Regions from separate parts of the Bacillus sp. C28GYM-DRY-1 genome, predicted to be linked through region 2. Evidence: predicted binding sites of a transcription regulator. Region 2 holds the regulator's gene; each other region holds the start of a gene.
The links. Region 2 encodes LexA, which represses DNA repair genes until DNA is damaged. Its sites were predicted from a motif close to CGAACATATGTTCG; they were not measured.

Region 1: a site for LexA is predicted at 5,462-5,475, ahead of dinB (damage-inducible protein DinB). Genes of this name have one in related genera too.
Region 3: a site for LexA is predicted at 2,684-2,697, ahead of ruvA (Holliday junction branch migration protein RuvA). Genes of this name have one in related genera too.

What each region holds. Positions count from the first base shown of each region.
Region 1 is NZ_JAUMKF010000013.1:86,792-94,495, reverse strand. It holds gene Q3W56_RS13890 (Bcr/CflA family efflux MFS transporter) at 1-395, opposite strand, end outside; partial or broken gene Q3W56_RS13885 (AzlD domain-containing protein) at 586-813, opposite strand; gene Q3W56_RS13880 (MarR family transcriptional regulator) at 1,040-1,534, shown strand; gene Q3W56_RS13875 (nitroreductase family protein) at 1,550-2,179, shown strand; gene Q3W56_RS13870 (MMPL family transporter) at 2,237-4,894, opposite strand; gene Q3W56_RS13865 (MarR family transcriptional regulator) at 4,891-5,349, opposite strand; gene dinB (damage-inducible protein DinB) at 5,516-6,034, shown strand; gene Q3W56_RS13855 (amino acid permease) at 6,207-7,580, shown strand.
Region 2 is NZ_JAUMKF010000001.1:283,886-291,589, reverse strand. It holds gene tkt (transketolase) at 1-131, opposite strand, end outside; gene Q3W56_RS01510 (DUF896 domain-containing protein) at 299-532, opposite strand; gene Q3W56_RS01505 (YneB family resolvase-like protein) at 596-1,249, opposite strand; gene yneA (cell division suppressor protein YneA) at 1,270-1,587, opposite strand; gene lexA (transcriptional repressor LexA) at 1,737-2,354, shown strand; gene Q3W56_RS01490 (hypothetical protein) at 2,746-3,174, opposite strand; gene fosM (FosM family fosfomycin resistance protein) at 3,251-3,673, opposite strand; gene Q3W56_RS01480 (YndM family protein) at 3,854-4,306, shown strand; gene Q3W56_RS01475 (poly-gamma-glutamate hydrolase family protein) at 4,329-5,087, opposite strand; gene Q3W56_RS01470 (hypothetical protein) at 5,321-5,635, opposite strand; gene Q3W56_RS01465 (YndJ family protein) at 5,737-7,368, opposite strand; gene Q3W56_RS01460 (DUF4166 domain-containing protein) at 7,362-7,704, opposite strand, start outside.
Region 3 is NZ_JAUMKF010000006.1:121,279-128,982, reverse strand. It holds gene queA (tRNA preQ1(34) S-adenosylmethionine ribosyltransferase-isomerase QueA) at 1-774, opposite strand, end outside; gene Q3W56_RS08295 (DUF2905 domain-containing protein) at 803-1,003, opposite strand; gene ruvB (Holliday junction branch migration DNA helicase RuvB) at 996-2,000, opposite strand; gene ruvA (Holliday junction branch migration protein RuvA) at 2,011-2,619, opposite strand; gene bofC (sporulation cell-cell signaling protein BofC) at 2,757-3,269, opposite strand; gene Q3W56_RS08275 (MFS transporter) at 3,317-4,624, opposite strand; gene iolG (inositol 2-dehydrogenase) at 4,702-5,727, opposite strand; gene Q3W56_RS08265 (phosphotransferase) at 5,964-6,611, shown strand; gene Q3W56_RS08260 (hypothetical protein) at 6,657-6,779, opposite strand; gene Q3W56_RS08255 (alanine/glycine:cation symporter family protein) at 7,044-7,704, shown strand, end outside.

The sequences.
Region 1 (7,704 bases), on a different contig from region 2:
CTTCCAGTAAATACATCGCGGACGATTGCGCGAGACAGCACAAGCCCTGCGGAAGCGGTTAATCCCTGTAAAAAACGCGCACCCACTAATGTTGTAATATTGGGCGAAAGCGCACAAAACAGAGAAGATAACGCAAATAAAAAAATACAGATTAATAGCGGTTTCCGTCTTCCCTGCGCGTCACTGACCGGCCCTACAATCAGCTGGCCTATCGTAAGCCCGACCAGACAGGCTGTTAAACTTAACTGTACAAGTGACGCACTTGCAGATAAATCATTCGCTATTTCAGGAAAACTTGGCAAATACATATCTATATTAAGCGGGCCCAATATAGCCAGCATGCCGAGCAGAAAAGCCAATGCCAAGCGTTCTTTTCCAGTTGGATTATGCAGCATGTTATCAAACCTTCCCTTCAACCTAGTCTCTTATGTCAAATCGATGTCAACTCCAACGATGGATTGAAGCTGTGAAACATTTGTATATTGTATCATAACTCTCAGCCTGTGAAAGCAGCTTTAAAGCTTGAACGAAAGATACAAAAAAATCAGGGTCTTCTGCCCTGATCAAGTATGTGCCGATCTTGTTTTATGCCCATAATCGCAAACCCGCCATAAGAAGTACACCGCTGATCACAGTAATGGACAAGCTTTTTGGTTTCATCGCAATCAAGAGAGTCGGGATCAAGATGACGGCTGCAGGCCAATTCAATTGCACAGTACTATTAGACTGAATCATACAATCCTTTACGACAAGCGCTGTCAATATACACACCGGCACATAGGAAAGCCACTTGAGCACAGGCTCCGGCAAAGTGCAACAAAAAGGGAATCAGAATAACGGTCAGGTGTGCACTCGCCTCTGGAGACGCCTTGCAGTTTACAGGGACAACTACATTAATTCATCTGAAGAAACGGCCAGTTTTTTTCTGCTGATGTACTATCCGGAGCCGCAAGGATGACTAACAACCTTCCAGTTAACGCTGGGAGGGTTTTCAAATATGCAAATGGCTTGCAAGATGAAATCCATCGTTGTATATTAGTTGATGTGTCAATCATTGATATATCAACTAATAGTTTTAACAAGAAGGAAGGGATGGGTTTTGGCGTCATTTTGTTCAGAGGAAGCCGAGATTTTATATCAGCTGCAAGGCGTGAACAAGGTGATTGGCATGAAGTTCGAGGCATGCACGGGCATCAGCCAATCTCGTTTGGAATTGCTGACATTGCTTTATCATGCAGATGAGATTAGTCAAAGCGACCTTCAAAAGAAAGTAAATATTGATAGCGCAGCCGTCACTAGACACCTGAAACAGCTGGAAGCCAAAGGCATGGTCTCAAGGCGGCGTAAGCCTGAAGACAACCGCATCACCCTTGTCCGGTTAACAGGCCAGGGAAGAGAGCGAATTGAATCTTCAAAGAAAGAAAAGGAGCGTTTCATGAAGGAAATGCTTGCAAATGTAAGTGCAGACGAGCGCCGCCTGCTCATTGATGTGCTGGCGCGCATGCGGAACAACATAGACAATATTGAAGCATAAGAGGAGTGTATCAACATGATCAAAACAAACGATTTTATGGAGATTATGAAAGGCCGCCGTTCTATTCGCAACTATGATCCGACAGTGAAAATCAGCAAAGAAGAAATGAGAGAAATTTTAGAAGAAGCAACAACTGCTCCATCTTCTGTCAACGCGCAGCCATGGCGTTTTCTCGTCATTGACAGCCCGGAAGGAAAAGAAAAGCTCGCACCGCTTGCAAGCTTTAACCAAACGCAAGTCACAACATCATCTGCCGTCATCGCTGTATTTGCAGATATGAACAATGCAGATTACCTAGAAGAAATCTATTCAAAAGCCGTGGAACTCGGTTACATGCCGCAGGAAGTCAAAGACAGACAAATCGCCGCGCTGACCGCTCATTTTGAAAAGCTTCCGGCACAGGTGAACCGCGAAACAATCCTGATTGACGGAGGTCTTGTTTCCATGCAGCTGATGCTGACTGCACGTGCGCACGGCTATGATACAAACGCGATCGGCGGATACGATAAAGAAAACATCGCAGAAACGTTCGGTTTAGATAAGGAACGTTATGTACCGGTCATGCTTCTTTCTATTGGAAAAGCAGCAGACGAAGGCTATGCTTCCTACCGTCTGCCGATTGATACAATTGCAGAATGGAAATAAAACAAAGAGCCCAGACCTATTTTCTGGGCTCTTTTTGTCCAATCACTCTTCTCTCTGTTATTCTTTGATTTTCTTCCTGCCAAACGGCCACCAGTTGCCTTCGCCAAAAGTCATGATGATTGCCGGAATGAAGAGCGGGAGAATGACAAGGCCGTAAAGCAGCAGCCCGATAATGATGACACTTGCCACCTGCATCAGCGTATTGACGCCTGAAGGCATCATCGCCGCGAACGTTCCGGCCAAAATAATGGCCGCCGTAATAATGACGGATCCCATTTTGCTCATTGATCTGACAACACCTTGTGCAATGCCGAGGTGCACCTCTTCCTTAAATCGGTCCAGCAGGAAGATCGAATAATCCACGCCTAACGCGATCAAGATGACAAAGCTGAAGAACGGTACTGCCCAGCTGACGCCGGCGTTTCCTAAGCCATTTACAAAAATTAATTCTGTTATGGATATCGACGTATAGTACGTCAGCAGCAGTGACGCAATCATATAAATCGGCATGATCATTGAACGGAACAAAATCGTTAACACGATAAACAGCCCAATAATCATGATCACCATTGTTCTGGAGAAGTCCGTTGTGGACAGCTCTTTTAAGTCTGCATTCACACTCGTGACCCCGCCGTATACGATCTGTGCATCCTCGAGAGGAGTGCCGTCAACTTCGTTTGCTACAGCTTTTTTGATTTGGTTTATTGTTGTAATGGCTTGTTCTGAATAAGGATTAGCGTCCAGGACGACGCTTAATTGTACGCCTTTGCCGTCTGCAAAGGAATATTGGTCAATTGACTTCTTAAAGTCTTCATCCTTCATGACTTGATCAGGAATGAATATGCCTGTATCTCTTACGGTTGAGCTTTTGCTCATGTTCTCTAACATATCACTGGAAGCTGTCATGCCGTCAGAGATTTTCGTCAGGCCATCATTTGCACTCTTCACGCCCCCTGCAAGCTGCTGCAGGCTTTCTGTCAGCGTTCCGGCTTGTGCCTGCTGGCCCGAGAGCTGCTGATTCGCTTGTTCAAGTCCGGTTTGAATCTGTCCAAGCTGTCTGCTGATTGCCGTAAGCTGCTGCACAGTCTGTGCAGTATTGCCGGTTTGGGAAATCTGTTTGCTCACGAGCTGGAGCTGCTGATTGATTTTGCCCAATCCTTCTGCCGCATCGCCCAGCGAACCGCCGAACCTGCTATTTGAGGCTGAGCTGGTTTGCCCCGCCATTTGATTCAGCCCGTTTTCTATATCCGTTAAACCGCTTTGGACATCAGCGATTCCTTTTACCGTCTTATCCAGTCCGTCTGAAACCGAGCCTAGCTGTTTATCAATATATAAATCTTTGATTTTTTCACCAGTCGGCTGCGTGATGGTCATGACAGAGTCAACATGTTCGACTTTCTCGATCGCTTTGCTGATATTTCCGAGATAAGGGATTGTATCAGCTGTTGTAAGATCTTTGTCTCCTTTCACGACAACATTGATCGGGAACGCTTTCCCTTCACCGAATCCATCCTTGATGGCTTCGAGAGCTTTTACTGATTTATAATCACTGCTGATTTCCGCAGTCGAATCAAATGAAATCTGGTCATCATAGGTCAAAATGAACGGTAGCGTGATCATTACCGTGATGGCAATAAACAGAAACGGACGCACAACAGAATGCCTGCCGAGAAACGCCCATAATTTGTTGTCACTGTGCGACAGCACTTTCTTAGAAGGCCAAAATAATTTTTCACCCAGCGTTACCATAAATAATGGAAGCAGTGTATAGAGGATGATCATTAAGATCCCTACACCGACTGCGACCCCTACTGCGGATTGAAAAATCGCAAACTTCGCAAATCCTAAGGCGGAAAATCCGATCAATACCGCAAATCCGCTGATAAATAAGGTTTTTCCCCCTGTACGGTAAGCGATAAGCGCCGCTTCTTTTTTGTCATGCCCGTTTGCTAATTCTTCACGGAATCGGGTCAGAAGCAGAATGCAGTAATCTGTACCGATACCGAACAGGATGGCGACTAAGAAGGTTTGCGTAAACGTCGAGATAGGAAAATCAACATTGTACACAAGGACGCCCAGTATAGATTGACTGATCAGATAAGAGAAACCCACAACCACAATTGGGATAAAAGGCGTCACAACAGACCGGAACACGATCAGCAGTAAACCGATGATCAAGCAGACTGTGATCACTTCCGTTTTCTTGAGCCCTTCCTCTGAGCTGTAGGCGAAATCCTGATTGATGAGAGAGGCTCCCGTAATATATGCAGTCAAATCATCAGGAACGATTTTATAAATGTCATCCGCGATTTTTTCCGCTTTTTTATCAGAACCTGTAATCGTGACAGGAATGAGAACCGTTTTCTTGTCTTTTGAAATCAATTGGTCTTTGACTTCTTTTTCCGCTGTTAGAGGAGACGTTACTCCTTCTACACCGTCGATCTTTTTGACTTTATCGATCATTGTCCGGAGCCGATCCTCTGTTTCTTTCTTCAAAGCGTGATCTAATGTAAAGACGATACTGATCGAATTATTGTCTTCTCCTGCTTGTTTTAAAGTGGCATTTGCTCTTTCTGAAACAGCATTTGCAGGAAGCTGGGCCTGCCCCTTTTGATTGGCCAGCTCCGTTAAGTTCGGAGAAAACAAACTCAAAACGACGGTAAGTGCTAATATAACCGCTGCAATGGCCCACTTGAATTTGATGATTGCTCTCATTTTGCAGAATCTCCTCCTTTAAATTTGCTTTTTAGAATGGTGAATATCTCTATGATAGAATTTAAGTGTTTCTCATCTATATCATCGATCAACTCTTTGAGAGCGTTAAAAATGGCTGAATCTAATTCTTCCAGTATGGTTTCACCGCTGGTTGTGATCTTAATAAGCTTAGAGCGCTTATCACTTTTCGTAGGACAGTCATCCCATTCAACCAATCCCTTATCAAGCAGCTTTCTCAGTCTATTAGAAATCGCACTTTTATGTACATTTTGATACATGGCTAGGCTGCCGGGAGAGGTTGGGCCCTTGACTTTTAAAATTTTTAACAAGTCTGCCTGTTCCCTTGAAATATTCTTGAAGACATCCTGATTGATTTCATGATGCACAAACTCTGTGCCTTCAAGTAATACTTCCACAAACAGGTTTATCGCCTGACATAGCTTTTGTTCATTCAACATCTTCCCCTCCTCATTATAGTTTACCCCTCTAAACTTTATGATCAATGTCAAATAGTTTATTCCCCTAAACTATATCTGTCAACAAATTTTATTTACGAACAAATTAATAAGAACGTTCGTTCGTGTATAATAGACATTAGCAAAATGAAAGGGGAAAATGAACATGTCAGATTTTTCATTAACATTGCACGATTATAACGTTTGGGCCAATCAGCAAATATTCAACCGATTAAAAGAGCTCCCAAAAGAGGTGTACCGCGAAGAGATTCAAAGTGTGTTTCCGTCGATATCCCATGTGCTGTCTCATGTTTATCTTTCGGATCTGGGCTGGATTGAAGTGTTTTCCGGCCGAAGCATGGCCGATGCTTTGGCGCTAGCTGAACAGCTCAAAGAACAGACAGAGGCAAAAGAGATGGAGGAAATGGAAGCCCTGTTTCTGACGTTGTCCGAGCGTTATACATCATTTTTACAGCAAAAAGAACAGCTCCATAAGCCCCTCCAGATTAAAAACCCGTCAGGCAAAATCATGAAAACGACTGTTTCTGAGCTGGTTCCCCACGTTGTCAATCACGGGACATACCACCGCGGCAATATCACAGCAATGCTGCGGCAGACAGGATACGCATCCGCTCCGACAGATTATGGGCTCTACCTGTATCTGAAAAAAGCTGAAATGGGATAAAAAAAGCGGCTCAATTTAGGTGCCGCTTTTTTTATGATGGATCGTTCAAAACATTAAAATTTCTTTTCATATTTTCTGTATAGTAAAAAAGATATAAATTTTAGTGTTATAATATTCATTAAAAATATATCGCTGACTCAATAAACAATTTTTCAATGGAGGAACACACAAAGTGACAGACGACATGACGAAAGACAATAAGCAGCAAAAATTGGAGAGAGGCTTGAAAAACAGGCACATCCAGCTCATCGCCATCGGCGGGGCCATTGGAACGGGCTTATTTCTCGGCTCCGGAAAATCGATTCATTTTGCTGGACCGTCGATTCTATTTGCTTACATGATCACAGGGATCATTTGCTTTTTAATTATGAGATCTCTGGGTGAACTGCTCTTATCGAATTTGAACTATCACTCTTTTGTTGATTTTGTACAAGACTATTTAGGCGATATGGCAGCCTTTATCACCGGCTGGACCTATTGGTTCTGCTGGATTTCGATTGCAATGGCTGATCTGACAGCCGTCGGGCTCTACACTCAATATTGGCTCCCGGGTGTGCCGCAATGGGTGCCCGGCTTAATCGCTCTGATTATATTACTGATTATGAACCTGGCAACCGTCAAGCTTTTTGGAGAATTAGAATTTTGGTTTGCGTTAATTAAAGTCATTGCCATTTTGGCACTGATCGTTATTGGCCTTGTGATGATCTTTAAAGGTTTTTCCACAAGCTCTGGGGTCTCCAGTTTCACAAATCTCTGGAGCCACGGAGGCATGTTCCCGAATGGCATGCACGGGTTTATCCTATCGTTCCAGATGGTTGTGTTTGCCTTTGTCGGCATTGAGCTGGTCGGACTGACAGCCGGTGAAACAGAAAACCCTGAAAAAGTAATCCCTAAGGCGATTAACAATATCCCTGTCCGGATACTGCTTTTCTATATTGGGGCTCTTCTTGTGATTATGAGCATCTATCCTTGGGATGTCATCAACCCTAGCGAAAGCCCATTCGTACAGGTGTTTGTCGCGGTTGGCATCGTCGGGGCAGCAAGCATTATCAACTTTGTTGTGTTGACTTCCGCTGCTTCAGCATGCAACAGTGCTGTATTTAGTACAAGCCGTATGGTCTATTCTCTGGCAAAAGATAACAATGCGCCTGAATCAATGGCAAAACTGACTCCGCGTAAGGTACCTAAAAACGCGTTGTTCTTTTCAGCTATCGTGATTTTAATTGGTGTAACGTTAAACTACATCATGCCAGAAGGCGTATTCACCCTGATCACAAGCATTTCAACCGTCTGCTTTATCTATATTTGGGGTATTACGGTCATCTGCCATATGAAATACCGTAAAACAAGACCTGAATTAGCGAAAACAAACAAGTTTAAGCTTCCGCTTTATCCGTTTACAAATTACCTGATTCTTGCGTTCCTGGCGTTTATCCTGGTTGTGCTGGCATTAGCTCAGGATACTCGTGTTTCCTTATTTGTCACGCCGGTTTGGTTTATTTTGCTGATTGTGATTTATAAAGTGAGAAAAGCGAAGCATCAATAAGATTTGCAGCTCCTGCACAAAAATGAGAGCAGGAGCTTTTTTAATGAAAATAATGACAAATACCCTTTGCTTTTGAATTTGAAGTTATGCTATAGTGTGCGTAATTAAAACAAGAAGGGATGAT
Region 2 (7,704 bases):
TTTGTCCACAGCGTGTATGCCATTGGAGCAGCCCCCATTGGCATTCCTGGGTGACCAGAATTTGCTTTTTCAATAGCGTCTATTGAGAGTGTGCGAATGGTAGCAACTGATTTCTTTTCAATTGTATCCATAAAAATCCCCTTCCTATGTGTTGTACCCTTACATCATAAATGTCTGACGACTTTTTCTCAACTGTTTCAGCTTAAATTCGAGAGAAACTTGTTGAATTTTGTCACATAAGAGTTTTGCTCATAGTATATGCAAAAGAGGAATACGATATTTCCGTATTCCTCTCATATTAGTGAAGTTTGTTATTTCTTTGTTCTTTTTTTAGCTTTTCTGGTGTCACATCATTGCCTTCTGGATCAATAATTTTCACACTTTTCAACGTGTTTTTCATAGATGAGCGAAAACCTTTTAAGTACTCTTGACGGAGCTTTTGCTGTTCGGCTTTTTCTTCTTCTGTTATAACGCCAGCTTTGGCTTTAGCAGCAAGTTCATTAATTCTGGCAATTTTAGCGTTTGAAATCATGTTAAACTCCTTTATTGCATTTTGTCTATATAGTACTAGATCAAAAAGAGTTTTACAACCTATTCACTCGGCTGTCTCATCATTCTCTATGTACTCTTGATACCGCCGGTGGACGGTAGCTTTAGACACATCATAGCCAAACCCTCTTAGCGTTGCCGCAATTTCTGCAAACGTCAGTTTATTCGCTCTTAGGCGGACAATCTCTGAGATTGGGACCTCTATTCTATCTTTTCCGCTGTTTTCATGTTGGTTTTTCAAGTTTTTTTGCGGTTTAAAGCCATTTTTTACTGCACGCTTCATTCCCCGCTTGATTTTCATGTTGTGAATTTTGCGCTGATACTCTTCCACTATGCTGACGATCTCCAGCACCATAGAATCAGCCTCCGATAACTCCAATTCACCTCTGTGAGCCGTTGTATAGACTTTCACACCTTCTCTGTAGATACAATGGAGCAGGGCAATTTTTGCATTTCCCCGACCGAGCCTAGTCTCATCCTGAACCAAAATAACATCAATACCCGAATTCTTGATCTCATCCAGCAGTTCAAATACACCGTCCCGATCCATTTCGTATCCACTGGCTTTTTCAGAAATCACTTTGACGGCTTCCATGCCGTTCTCTGCTGCAATGGCTGTTAGCTCCTCCACCTGCCGCTTTAATGAGGTTTCCTGCTGTTCTTTATTTGTGCTTACGCGGGCATATATGAGTGCTTTCATTTTTTTTCTATCTTTCCTCTCTATCTTACAGTTGCTAATTCATATGCATCCTGATGTTTTTTTTTCAATGGGATCACCAGCTCGTCTCCCGGCTGGATATCAGACGTCTGCAGATGATTTTTATCAGCTACCCATTCAATAAAATCGTTTTTGTTTATCTTTTTTGTATCTGCAACCTGATCAGCAATTGACCAAAGTGTGTCGCCTTGCTGGACTTCTATTTTAGCATACTGATTAAGGTCCTGACCGCTGCTTGTATATGACAGCAAAAGGATAACTGCGCTCAAAATCACTGAGAATAGACCAACAAAAATAATAGATTCTTTACTCATGCTCATAACCTCCAACAGGAATGTTTGTTCGCCTTTTTATAATTTCAGTATATACGAACAAACGTTTCTGTCAATTGTTTTTTCGAACCTATGTTTGTACTGTAAGGAAAATCATGCTATAATCTTCTTAAAATCGACGTTTTGAGGTGCAAAAAATGACGAAGCTATCAAAAAGGCAACTAGATATCCTCCGTTTTATTAAAGCAGAGGTAAAATCAAAAGGATATCCGCCTTCCGTGAGAGAAATCGGAGAGGCTGTTGGGCTTGCGTCCAGCTCAACTGTCCACGGCCATTTGGCCCGTTTGGAAACAAAAGGGCTGATTAGACGGGATCCGACAAAACCTAGAGCAATAGAAATCCTTGATGAAGAAGTAGACATTCCGCAAAGTCAGATCGTTAATGTACCCGTCATCGGGAAAGTCACGGCGGGATCTCCTATTACAGCAGTAGAAAATATTGAAGAATATTTTCCGCTTCCTGATCGTATGGTTCCTCCGGACGAGCATGTATTTATGTTGGAGATCATGGGAGACAGCATGATTGATGCTGGTATTCTCGATAAGGATTATGTCATCGTTAAACAGCAAAATACAGCGAACAACGGGGAAATTGTAGTTGCGATGACAGAAGATGATGAAGCTACGGTTAAACGTTTCTATAAAGAGGATACTCACATTCGCTTACAGCCTGAAAACCCAACGATGGAACCTATCATCTTGCAGAATGTCAGTATTCTAGGGAAAGTGATTGGCGTGTTCAGAACCGTCCATTAACCTATTAATCTATCAAATGCATGAAATAACCCCCTCTTCCTTTACGGAGAGGGGGTTTATTGTACAAAAAGCAGGCTCGCCCTGGCTTTTGGGTGCGAGCCTGAATAGGAGGGGAAAAGAACATCATGTTTACACCATAATTATCCACCGGATAATTGTTGAAGTCAAGAAATTTTCTTTCCTTCAGGAAACTTTTATCAGGTTATTGTTGTTTAAAATATTAGACGTTATTTTCTTGAAAAATGTTTCATTCTCATAGGGCGTGGAATAGCGCGGCTTCATGTATATTTATGGAGCGCGACATTGAAATTTAATGAAAATTTAGTATACAGTAAACTTAGTTCAACATAATCTAAAAAAAACAGCTCACCTCTCCTGATCAACGTGAGCTTCAATCAAATTGTAAATACTGTACACCATAACTGCCCTTTACCCGAACACTTGTGCAGTTTTCTGAGTGTTCTTCTGCAAATATACGGTATCGGTGAAATGGATCGATAGAAACCTTATCCTGAGCGCTAAAATCAAACCAGCTTCCGCTGAATTGCTTCGTGCTCAGCGTGGTATATTCTCCCGTAAGCCTCATTCGCTGAAGTTTAATCTCAACTGAGCAAGTATTGGCTCCCAAGATCGTCAACTGATAGCCTAAAATATAGTCGATCGCCGGAACATCATTAATATTGTCCAGAACAAACGATTTTGTGCTGTCATTTAAAATAAAGTTTGTTTTGTGATCAAAATCTAAAGCTGACACGTGGGTACTGCCAATGCCGAAAAAACACATCAAAACTGCTGTTAAGCCCAAGATTTTTATTTTCAATCACATCCTTTCTTTTCCATATTTTAACCTTTCATAAGATTTATGTACATGTTCTGTGTAATACCAAGAGGTTGTTTCAATCATAAAAATCCATATGCTTTTTCTCCTGTTTATAATAACGAAGCCTGTCCTGAAGGGTTCCTGTATGAAATTCAAATTTGTGACCGTCTGGATCGGTAAAATAAATTGATTTTCGATCTCGTTCATCTCGTTCTCTGCCCGGCAGAATATTGACATGAAGCCTTTTTAATTTCGCTGACATTTTCTCAAACTCATGATCTTCGATAGTAAATGCAATATGGGTATAAGACGCCTTAATGTCATTTCTCGGAATGTCAGGTTCTTCATTAAGCGCAAGCCATATGCCATTTAAATCAAAATATGCTGTTGTTTTTCCCTTTACCAGAAGCTTGGCATCAAATACTTTTTGATAAAAATCAATCGATGTATACAGATGAGAAACTGAAAATAATAAATGGTTGATTCCTTTTACCTTCACAAATCATTCCCCCTTGAAAGCTGATCATCCATATGTACGACTTTTTCCCAAAAAAGTTTCAGTCAGCAAAAAATACCAGTGTAAACAACATCGGATTGTTTACACTAATGACTGTGAATGTTCTTTGTCATTCATTTACAGCCAAGGGTTTTCTTCAAAAATAACAATTTAGGTGGTTAAATGAAACATATCATTGCTCTTGCTTCAAAGGTTGCTTTCACTTTTGCCCTTTTATATGTGATATTGGACAGAGTCTATCACGCGCCCTTTTTAAGTGTGATGTTTATAGCACTTTTCCTAGGTTTTGTTTCCTATCTATCCGGTGACATGCTCGTCCTTCCGCGAACAAACAATATTACAGCTTCATTGGCTGACTTTGGACTTTCATTCGTTATTCTTTGGGTCTTTGTTTTAACCCAAACAAGAAATGATTTCCCACCGTTTGCAGCTGCTCTACTTTCCGCTGCCTGTCTTACTGTTTTTGAATACTTTTTTCATCGGTATTTGCTAAAAAATGTGCTGGATGAAACCTTTCGAAATGAACTGTCAGCCAGGGATAACACTCTGCAGTATCAAATAGAAGCCGCAGACGAGCTGTTTCCTGACGTTACGAAGGAGAATCACGAGGAATAGGAGGCTAAACGCCTCCTATTTTTCAGTAGCTATTATTGATAAAACGGGACAGCACTTCTGTAAAATCGTAAAACCTCTCATTTTGAGTGACAGATCTGCTCTTTAAAGAAAAAATGCCGAACAAAGATTTTCTAAAACCAGTGCTCATTTCTAACTGGATACTCAAACCTGTTTTTGATTTATTTGCGATGTTATTCGGACTTACACCTGCGTGCGGATGATCCATACCGAGCAGTACCGCAGGAAAACCGGCATTTTGCAGTCTTTTAACTAAATCTGCCGCTCTTACGCGATCTGTACCGCCGACTTCGATCTGCTGATCTTCTTCTGCATATCCGTGCAATGATATGACATATTCATGACTTCCCGTCATTTTCAGGGCCCGAGGCTCATCAAAACGCGTGCTCGTAATATGCAGCACCGAGTTTCCTGACGATTTTAAGCCTTCAAATAAATACAACGAGTACTCTTTGCTGAGTTCTCTCGCTATTTCACTTGTCCCGCCCTCTATACCTCCTCCGTGAATGGCTAAAACAAGAACAGGGCTGCACGTTTGTTTCGTAACAATGCCGTAATCAGAAGGATCTTCATTGTTTTTTAATTCCTCAAAATTCTGATATACATCTTCAGCATATATTGAAGAAATCGGAGCAAACACCATAAAAATAAACAACAATCTTACAATTTTAGGAGTTGATGGAAAACGTTTGGTTATGTTACAATCAACATGCTTCAAGGAATGGAGCAAACGGCGGAGCAGGGATACTTTGGCCGGTTTCATCTACTCCGCCTCTAAGTCCAAATTTACAGGATGTCGGTTTCTTTGAGGCTTTAGCACGAAATTCTCGTCCTCCTTGTTAAATTTTTGTTAAATTCACAATATTATATACCATTAGCCCGGGCGCTGTTCTTCCTATTTCTGAATTTATGAAAAGTAAGTTGGCACCAACAGCCTTTTACCCAATTCCCATATCAAACAGAAAAAAATGCACCTGCCCTTCGGCCTGTGCATTTTTATTTTCGTTTCATTCTTTGTTTCATTTCTTTATTCAATTCCATAAGGTTTTTTTCAATCTTTCTTATTTTTCGCCTTTGCGGGATAGTTTTCACTTCATCATAAACAGCGATAAACCCGCTTAATGTCACTGTTGCAATGTAAAGGACACGCTGTTTGATCCTCCGGTCAGCGTGCGCATGATCACCCGCTTCTTTTTCCAATCTTTCGGTTACGCCTTTATCAAACAGCTGATCGACATACACTTGTTTCATTCCCACTATAAATCCCGCAGCCAGCCAAAGGATCAGAAAACAACCGATATAAAACATCATTAATCCTTCCTTTCCCGTCTAGATGCGGCGCAGAATTAAAATGTCGCTGATCTACTCACTAAGCAGCTGGCTGACGAATCCTCTTCTTTGTGTTAGGTTCTTCATTTGGGCGGACAATATGTAATGATGTAATGTACAGTTAGAAATTTTATTCCAAACAGCCACATGTGATGAACAGCGGTTAATTTGTTGTCCTGCATAGCTTCTATCAGAAAGGTTTCAGATAAAGGAAGCGGACAAGTCCCTGCACTTGTTTGCAGATAAATCCCCTCATCTCCGGCCCTGCTTTTTCTCCGCCTGCTTGTCAAAACCAGCTTCTCATGATGATGATAAGGTTTTAAAATGCCTGTCATACTGCTGAATGGAAGCGGTAGAGAAATGTTCATATACCCTTCTCCATTTGAACGATACACTGAATATAGAGCGGTAAAAATGGTTTCGTTTTTTTCATTTGTTCTGATCCAGGCACGCACTTTTTCTCTTCCGTCTTTTTTCGAATGAACACCCTTTATCGTACTGTACATCCTATACCAGTCAGGGTTCGTCGACAGATGTATTTGGCCGGTTCTTCTGCTGAACCATTCGTAAACCATTGCAAGCGGCCGAAACCACGTGCTCCACGCCACTTTTGCTTTTACATCATAATTTATGGTTTGTTCATAAAACGATAGAATGAACGGTGCCAGTTTTTCGGGCGAAAAATTTTTTGCTCGAAGGCTTCCCATATCATCCACAAGCCCTCTGTACTGAACGTTATTTTCAGCTTGAATGTTAGCTAAAAAGTTTGTTCCAATCCTTCTTCTTCCGTATATACGGCTGAATGTCTTTACGCTGTCTGCATCAAAAGGCTTCGGAGCTACTATTCTCCATCCTATGAGAGCAGGCACTATAACAAAAAATGCGTTAACAAAACCGTGTATCCAAATCATCTGATTAATGGTCAATGTGACGTTTTGCCGAAATACACCAAATGAATAAATCATCGAGAAAGAGATCGTTATCAGTAGAACGGCAGAAGAAAGCCGAATAAGAAATGTTCCCGTCTTGCGGTGAAAAGCTGTAGTGAACACCAAAAATGCGTGCAGATAAAGTGCCGCCATGTAGATGGCAACCGCAAAGACATCAAGTGTTTTTGAATATGTGATACCAAGCGCAATCAGAAGGGGTGATAACAAAATCACCCATGTTATCCAACTGTACAACATCCGATTTTTCCTGGTAATTCTCCCGAGCAAGCCGTTAAAGATTGGGATCAGAAAGGCTGAATAATGAAAGTGGACAGCAGTCAGCAAAATGATAAGAGGGGCAAATTGCATGATCTGCAAATGTGCAGCATAAGCAAAAAACCAAAAACCTCCTCCCGCCAAATAGATAAGCCCGAACAAAACTGATGTCTCTTCGATTCTATGTATCTTTGTTTCCCAGAGGCGAAGGATCGCAAACAGAGCCACAAAAGCTGTGTATATCCACCAGATTAGCGCGAACCCTCCGATGTCTGTCACAAGAGCCAGTACCGCAAAAAAAGCGGCAGCCGGATAGCACTTTATCAACCCAGATTCTAGAGATTGAGCAGACCGAAGCTGCGATTGATGAAAGACAAAAGGAAAAATTCCCGGCACGAAAAAAAGAATGGATACCAAAACAAGTGCCTCTGCCACTGATATATGGGGTGCTTCCGCTGCAAGATATCCTATAAAGCAAAGCCCACTGATCATTCCATTTCGTTTTAGCATGATTCTCTCTCTTCTTCCTGAAACATTCCATGATAAAAGAAAAGGGTGCCGAGTATTGTATTTTGGACATGCACTTGTATGGTGAAGCAATTCTTGCTTTCGTCAAACGTTTCGCAAACAACGGATGTACCGGTCAGCCATTTTGGGAGCGCTATTCTTTTTCCTCCTATCAACAGCCATTGCTTTCCCGATGTAATCGTAAGAGAGCCTTCAGCAGATGCCTCGAACGCTAAAACAGACAGCAAAACATGAGGTTTGCCGAAGAAATCAAGTACCCTATCTTCTTTTTCGTCGTATACCATAATCGCATCAAAGTAACGTTTTTTGCCTTTAAAG
Region 3 (7,704 bases), on a different contig from region 2:
GCGTGTCGATGTCGTGCCGACGGAAATGATCCGGCCGCCCTTTTCTCTCACTTTGTTTAAGGCTGCAGCCGTTTCTTCTGACATTTGATAAAACTCCGCATGCATATTATGCTCTTCAACATCATCGGCGCTCACAGGGCGAAACGTTCCAAGGCCTACGTGCAGAGTGATGAACTCAATTTGCACACCTTTGTCTTTCAATTGCTGCAAGATTTCTTCCGTGAAGTGAAGGCCTGCAGTAGGCGCGGCCGCAGAGCCGATTTCTTTTGAATACACGGTCTGGTAGCGCTCTCTGTCATCAAGCTGTTCCTTAATATATGGCGGGAGCGGCATTTCTCCCAGGGATTCCAGCACTTCGTAGAAAATGCCGTCATACTGGAATTCCATTTTTCTGCCGCCATGCTCAAGCTCTTCCGTGCAGACAGCCTTCAACCTTCCGTCTCCAAATGTCACAACGGTTCCTTTTTTTACACGCTTCGCCGGTTTGGCAAGTGTTTCCCACCTGTCACCAGCTTCCTGTTTCAGCAAAAGCAGTTCCACTTTTGCGCCGGTATCCTCTTTTGTGCCGAATAACCGAGCAGGCAGCACACGGGTATTGTTCAGCACAAGACAATCTCCTTCTTTAAAGAAGCTGATAATGTGTTTAAACGAGCTGTCAGCCAGCTCTCCTGTATGTTTATCAAGCACCATCAGCCTTGAAGCATCACGCTGCTCCAACGGCACTTGTGCAATTAAACGATCCGGTAATTCAAAATCAAATAAATCGACTTTCATGACATTTCACCTTTATTCTAGTCTTTTGTTATTTCATTCTGCCGAAAAGATTAAGCAAAATTGATAATACCACACTTATGATGATACAAGTGACAACCGGGAAGAAAAACGTGACATTTCCTTTTTTCACAAAAATATCTCCCGGCATCTTGCCGACAAAATGCAATACTGCTCCGATGAGAAGCAAAACAGCTCCAAGAATCATAATCATCTTAGGGAATTCAGTCATATCGGGGAGCCTCCATTTGGAAATGATGATAAACGGCCGGTGTCACGATCCTTCCCCGCGGCGTTCTTTGGATAAATCCGATTTGCAGGAGGTACGGTTCGTACACGTCTTCAATCGTATGCGATTCTTCGCCGATCGTGGCTGAAATGGTATCAAGACCCACCGGGCCGCCGTTAAATTTTTCGATCATGCCCATCAGCAGCTTGTGATCAATATGATCCAAACCGAGACGGTCAACCTGCAGCCGTTCCAGCGCATCCTGCGAAATCTCTTCCGTGATCCGGCTGTCACCCAGTACCTGAGCGAAATCCCGAACCCTTCTCAGCAGGCGGTTCGCTACGCGGGGCGTCCCTCTCGATCGCCTGGCGATTTCGAGAGCAGACGGTTTATCAATTTCAACTTCAAATACATCAGCAGTTCTTGTGACAATGTTCGCCAGCTCTTCTTGCGTATAGTACTCAAGTCGAGACATTACACCGAATCGATCTCTTAACGGCGCCGTCAAAAGCCCTACCCTTGTCGTTGCGCCTACCAGCGTAAAAGGCGGAAGATCGAGCCGGACCGAGCGGGCAGAAGGACCTTTGCCGATCACAATATCCAGACAAAAGTCTTCCATCGCAGGATATAGCACCTCTTCAATCGATCTATGAAGCCTATGTATTTCATCGATAAATAATACATCTCCCGGCTCCAGCGCCGTTAATATGGCAGCCAAATCACCAGGTCTTTCAATCGCAGGCCCAGATGTCGTACGTAATTCCACTCCCATTTCATTGGCAACGATGGAAGCAAGCGTTGTTTTCCCGAGTCCGGGCGGCCCGTACAGAAGAACATGATCGAGCGTCTCCTGTCTCATTTTTGCCGCATCTATAAACACACGCAAATTTTCTTTCACCTTATGCTGCCCGATGTACTGCGCCAAATTTTGCGGCCTCAGGCTTTGCTCTATCACTGATTCATGGTTGTCTGCTTCACTTGAGACGAGCCGTTCATCCATGAACATCACCTTACTTCAATAGTTTTTGTAATGCTTTTTTCACATACTGGTCTGTTGTTGTGAGTCCAGTATCTTCTTTTAAGTGAGGAAGCACCTTTTTGATTTCTTTTTCAGCATATCCGAGAACCCTGAGGGCCTCTAGCGCTTCTTCGAGAGCTGTTTCTGCTGTTTGTTTTTCAAGCCTTTCTTCATGATTAAACAGATTTTCAATCATTTCAGGCACTACATCAGCGAGTTTTCCTTTTAAGTCAAGAATAATCTGGCGCGCGGTTTTCTTTCCTACACCAGGAAACTTGACCAAAAAGGCTTCATCTTCATTTTCAATCGCTTGGATTACCGCTCCCGGATCCCCTGAGCCCAAGATGGCGAGTGCGCCTTTTGGACCGATTCCGGTCACGTTTAATAGTTTTGTAAAGAGCGCCTTCTCCTCCCTTGTTGAAAAACCGTAGAGCGAAAAAGCATCCTCTCTGATATGATGGTACGTAAAAATCGTTTCTTGGTTTCTCTCCTTATATATAAACGGATTCGGCGTGAAAATCTGATAGCCAATGCCGCCGTTCTCTATCACAATATATTGGGGAGATACATAATCAATCGTGCCTTTAACAAATTCGATCACGCAAATTCACCTCTTTGACTGTTCTTCATTGTACCATAAAAACAGCCAAAGTCTTATAGAAAAGTTAACATACGTTCGCTTCTCTCTCATTCTCCTACGAAAAAAAGACATGATTACATGTCTTCAATCAGCGGACGTTACCCGCTGTATGTCTTTATATGTTCTATAACATCCTCAAACTCCGCTTTTGTCCGGAATGGAATGCCTTTCAGCAAATTTTTTTGCATATGGCTTTCCAGCCTTTCTAAATCAATTTGAAAAAAAGACTGAATCGGTTCGGAAGCTGACTCAGGCCGACCATGAAAAGTGGAGATCACTCCATTGTCCGAAACACCGATATACCCATTTACCTTACTGAGCGGAGAAATATCGTCCATTTGCTTCCTGAAGAGCACATACCCCTTTTTTTGCTCGACAAGAGTCCAACCGGCATAGGCTGCCCAAAAATCATCCGTAGAAAGCACTTCTTCATGTTTATGCTCAATGCTGACATCTCCGTCCAAGTACACTTTCTCAAGCTGCACATGCACCTGCAGCGGTTCATAGTGCTCCACTTCCGCTCCAAGCGCGCGGGGCGGATCACCTATTAGAAATGCTGTGGCTGAGCAAAGCATGCCCAGCAAAAGATACGCCGTGCTGAATCGTTTCACCCTCTACACCTCTTTGCACACGTTTATGACTAGTTTGACCAATGAGGCTACTGCTTAACCGTTTTCTCTAAATTTGTTTGCACGTTTTCTCTGATAAATCGTTCCTCTGTATACACATCGGCGCTTTTCTCAGAAATCGTCAAGAATTGTGTCAGAAAAGCGCTGAAAAAATACAATACCGCAAAGATCCAAATAACCCCGCCTGCACCGAGCGGTCCAATGAAAAGACTGACGATGCCCGGCGCGATAAACGCACATAAACCAGATCCCAGATTCAAGACTGACATGGCAGCACCTTTATTATTAGGTGCAAGCGTCGGCAAAAGCGCGCTTAATGGCACGTAGCCAGCCAATACCGCACCGTAACAGCAAGCGATAATCATCAGCACCCAATACTGATGCCCGATCAACTGAGGCGTGTAATAAAGTGCCAGCGTAAAAATGCCGCACCCAACACCGCCAAACCACATCACGGTATTGCGCCAGCCAAGTTTATCTCCGACTGCACCGAAAATGATATTAAACACGATATTCACAAAAAACAGCGTCCCCCATATTTGCAGCCATTCCGAAACAGAATACCCGTAACGCGCTAAATAAGTAGGGAGAAAGATGGCAAATCCGAATTGTCCTATGGCATTAATCGTCTTGACCACACCGCCGATGCCGACTTTAGGGTTTTCAAACATAATTGTAAATGCCTTCGACAGTTCTTTCCATTTCGGCTGATCTTGTTTTTGTACCGGTGTAAATTTATCTTTGTTAAAAAACAGGGCGAGGAATCCGCCTGCCGCCACAAACAGTAAAGCGCTCCAAAGCGTATTGATTTCTCCAATAGCCGTAACCGCAAAGCTGGAATAGAACGGCCCGAGCACGTTAAGACCGCACGTAAACATAAACCAAAACCAGCCGACGGCTTTTCCGAGAATATGATGAGAGGTGCTGTATGACACCCACACGAGAAAAGAGTATGCAAACAGCGGATATCCCAAGCCTCTAAGTGCATAGCTGCCTAAGAGAGCCGGATCATGCATATGAGGAATCGCCCAGCCGATAAAAGCGGCCGAACCGAGGATAAATGCAAGCAAGCCGACAGTCATCGTTTTTCTTGGCCCCCAAGTTTGGACAAACGCGCCTGAAAGCCAAGCCGAGATGGTGACAGCAATGCCGTACATGGTAAATAATGATGCGGATTGCTGCATACTGAGACCATGATCAACGAGAAAAGGAGACAGCCAGCCTTGTTCGAGCCCGTCTCCAACCATAAAGATGACAACGCCGATATAACCCCAAACCATGTGAGAAGGAATTCTGATATTATCAAAAACATCTCCTTTAGGATGTGCTGTATTCATTTTCTCCACCGCCTACTTTTTTATAAAGTATCAATGGAGGTTCTATACCCAGCTTGCTGAATTGTAATCCCGTTTGGTCAAAAAGCGACTTTTTCAGTATGCTCAATACTGACAGGCATGCCAAAAGCAAGCGATTGCTGTGCCGCTCTGGCGATCCTTTCCGCCTGAAAACCGTCATTGCCGGTGCAGGCAGTTTCCCGGTTTGTTTCAATCGCTTCTGCAAACCGAACAATCTCCTCCTCATACGCATCCTTATAACGTTCAAGGAAAAAGAAATGCGGTTTATCCTTCATCACAACATCAGCAGTTGACACTTCAACCGTCGTCGGCCTGCTGTTGTCCGCCGCTGCAGAGCCTTTCGTCCCGAAAACCTCGACTCGCTGGTCATACCCGTACACAGCTTGGCGGCTGTTGTCAATCACAGCCATGGCACCGTTTTCAAAAGTCAGTGTAATGACAGCCGTATCAATATCGCCCAGCTCTGCAAAAGAGGGATTCACCAGAGCCGCCCCTTTTGCATACACTTCCGCCACCTCGCTTCCCATAATATACCTGGCCATATCAAAATCATGGATTGACATATCCATAAACAAGCCGCCTGAAGTACGGACATAATCTATATTCGGGGGCTCCGGGTCCCGCGACGTAATTTTTAATAAATGAGGGGTACCGATTTCACCCCTTTCAACAATTGTTTTGATTTTCTTAAAATGAGGATCAAAACGGCGGTTGAATCCGACTTGGAGTGCAACCCCGTATTTCCGGACAGCCGCAAGCGCTTCTTTTGTTTTGTCCAGAGAGAAACTGACGGGCTTCTCACAAAAGATATGCTTTTTTGCCTCGGCTGCTTCTCTTATCATCTGTGCATGTAAGGCTGTCGGTGAGCAAATAAAAACAGCGTCAATATCCGGATCATGTAATAACTCACGATAATCAGAGGTTATGTATTCAATCTGATGACTGTCGGCCCAGCTCTTTATACGGCTTACCTGAATATCAGAGACTGCTTTTATTTTCATATGAGGAATCCGGCTTATATTTTGAACATGAAGTTTGCCGATGCGCCCTGCACCGATAATCCCTGTCACAATCTGTTTTGTCATGGCTTTTTCCCCCTTGAACATTCACGAAAGCGCTTTATTTAAAATTAATACTATCTCATTTGTAAGCGCTTTTCAAGAATGGAAATAATCGCTCTATGTCTCTTTTATCACAATTAATACTTATAGGTAGCCTTCTTCTTCAAGACCAGATACACTAGAATTAGGCTCTTTTTCCTGAACAGTTTATGATTTTCCTATAAACAACTGCATAAAATAGAGCAAAGAAGGTGAATGAAATGCTGACAAGAGCAGAGGCACTGGCCCATTCAGTCATATACCGCAAGAACAGCAGATTTGATAAAGTCAAAGAAAAATCTGAGGAATTAACACTAATCGGCAAGGGAAGAAGCGCCTATGTGTTTGCCTTAACAGAGGGCGATCGAAAAATGGCGCTGAAAGTATTTTTTCCGGAGTATCAAGCGACAGCCGTCAAAGAAGCCGCGATCTATGAAAAATTAGCCGGGTCCCCATTCTACCCTGACATTTACGAAACTGGTGATTCATTTATTCTCATGGAATATATTAAAGGCGAAACCTTTTATAACTGTCTGAAGAAAGGCATTGCGATCAGTGATGATATGATTCAGCAGGTTGAAGAAGCACTTTCTGACGCCCGGGCAGCCGGCTTGAACCCGTCAGATATTCATTTAAGGAATCTGATTTTGACAGAAACCGGGACAGTGCGGGTGATTGATGTTGCAAGGTTCGAACAGACAAAAACGTGCACCCAGTGGGACGATTTAAAATCAGCTTATCATGCACTCTACAAAAAACCGATATTCCCCAAAAAGATTCCGGGTTTCTGGCTGGAGATTATCGCATTTTTATATAAGAAAGATTGGTTCCAAAAACATTTCGCACAGCGGAAAAGAAAATATTCTTAAATCAAAGAGGCAGCCGCACAAGCGGCTGCCTTCGTTCATATATTTTTACTTTCTGGCGGCAGAAATCAGTTTCATTTGTTCAGGCGACAGCTTAATTCGATAGCCTCTCACAGTTAAGTAGACCGTTTCTGTGCTATTCTCGCTGGAATGACAATACGTTTTCTCCATCTCTGTCTCCCCTCACCCTTTATTTGTTTTATTTCATCATACCACCGCTTTATTGAGGGAATTTTAAGGAAATGTAAAGATAACATGAACCTGATAGGTGGTGACATTTTAGAACAACACAGCGTAATCAATACGCGGCATTTATTCTTTTCTCTTATTGATAATTACCAGTCATATAATGTGACAAATCAATTGTAAAAATAGTTCGATTAGCCCAAAATCCTTTTTATACATGTATTCAAAATGCAGTGGGGAGGAAGCTTGATGGCAGATTTTGTTACCAGTTTAAACGCAGTCTTATGGAGTACCCCCGTCATTTATATTTTATTGGGTATTGGATTAATCTTCTCTATTATGACCCGTTTTTTACAAGTCAGACATTTGAAAGAAATGATTGTTCTGATGTTCAAAGGAAAGAGCTCTGAAGCTGGCGTTTCTTCTTTTCAAGCATTATCGATTGCGCTGTCAGGACGAGTGGGGACAGGAAACATTGCGGGGGTGGCGACAGCAATTGCATTCGGCGGACCCGGTGCGGTGTTCTGGATGTGGGCGATTGCCTTTATCGGTGCAGCGAGCGCCTTTGTTGAGTCAACTCTTGCCCAAATTTACAAAGTAAAACAAGGCGGCCAATATCGAGGTGGTCCGGCTTACTATATTGAAAAGGGTCTAGGCATTAAGTGGTTTGCCGTCTTTTTTGCCGCTGCTGCCCTTATTGCAATGGCCCTTCTGATGCCGGGCGTGCAGTCCAACTCCATTGCGGCTGGCGTCAAAAATGCATTCGGCATCTCTCCTGCCATTACGGGCTGTGTTCTCGTTTTATTATTAGGGTTTATCATTTTTGGCGGCGTCAAACGAATTGCCAGTGCCGCGCAGATGATTGTTCCGTTTATGGCCATTGGTTATATCCTGCTGTCTTTCATCATTA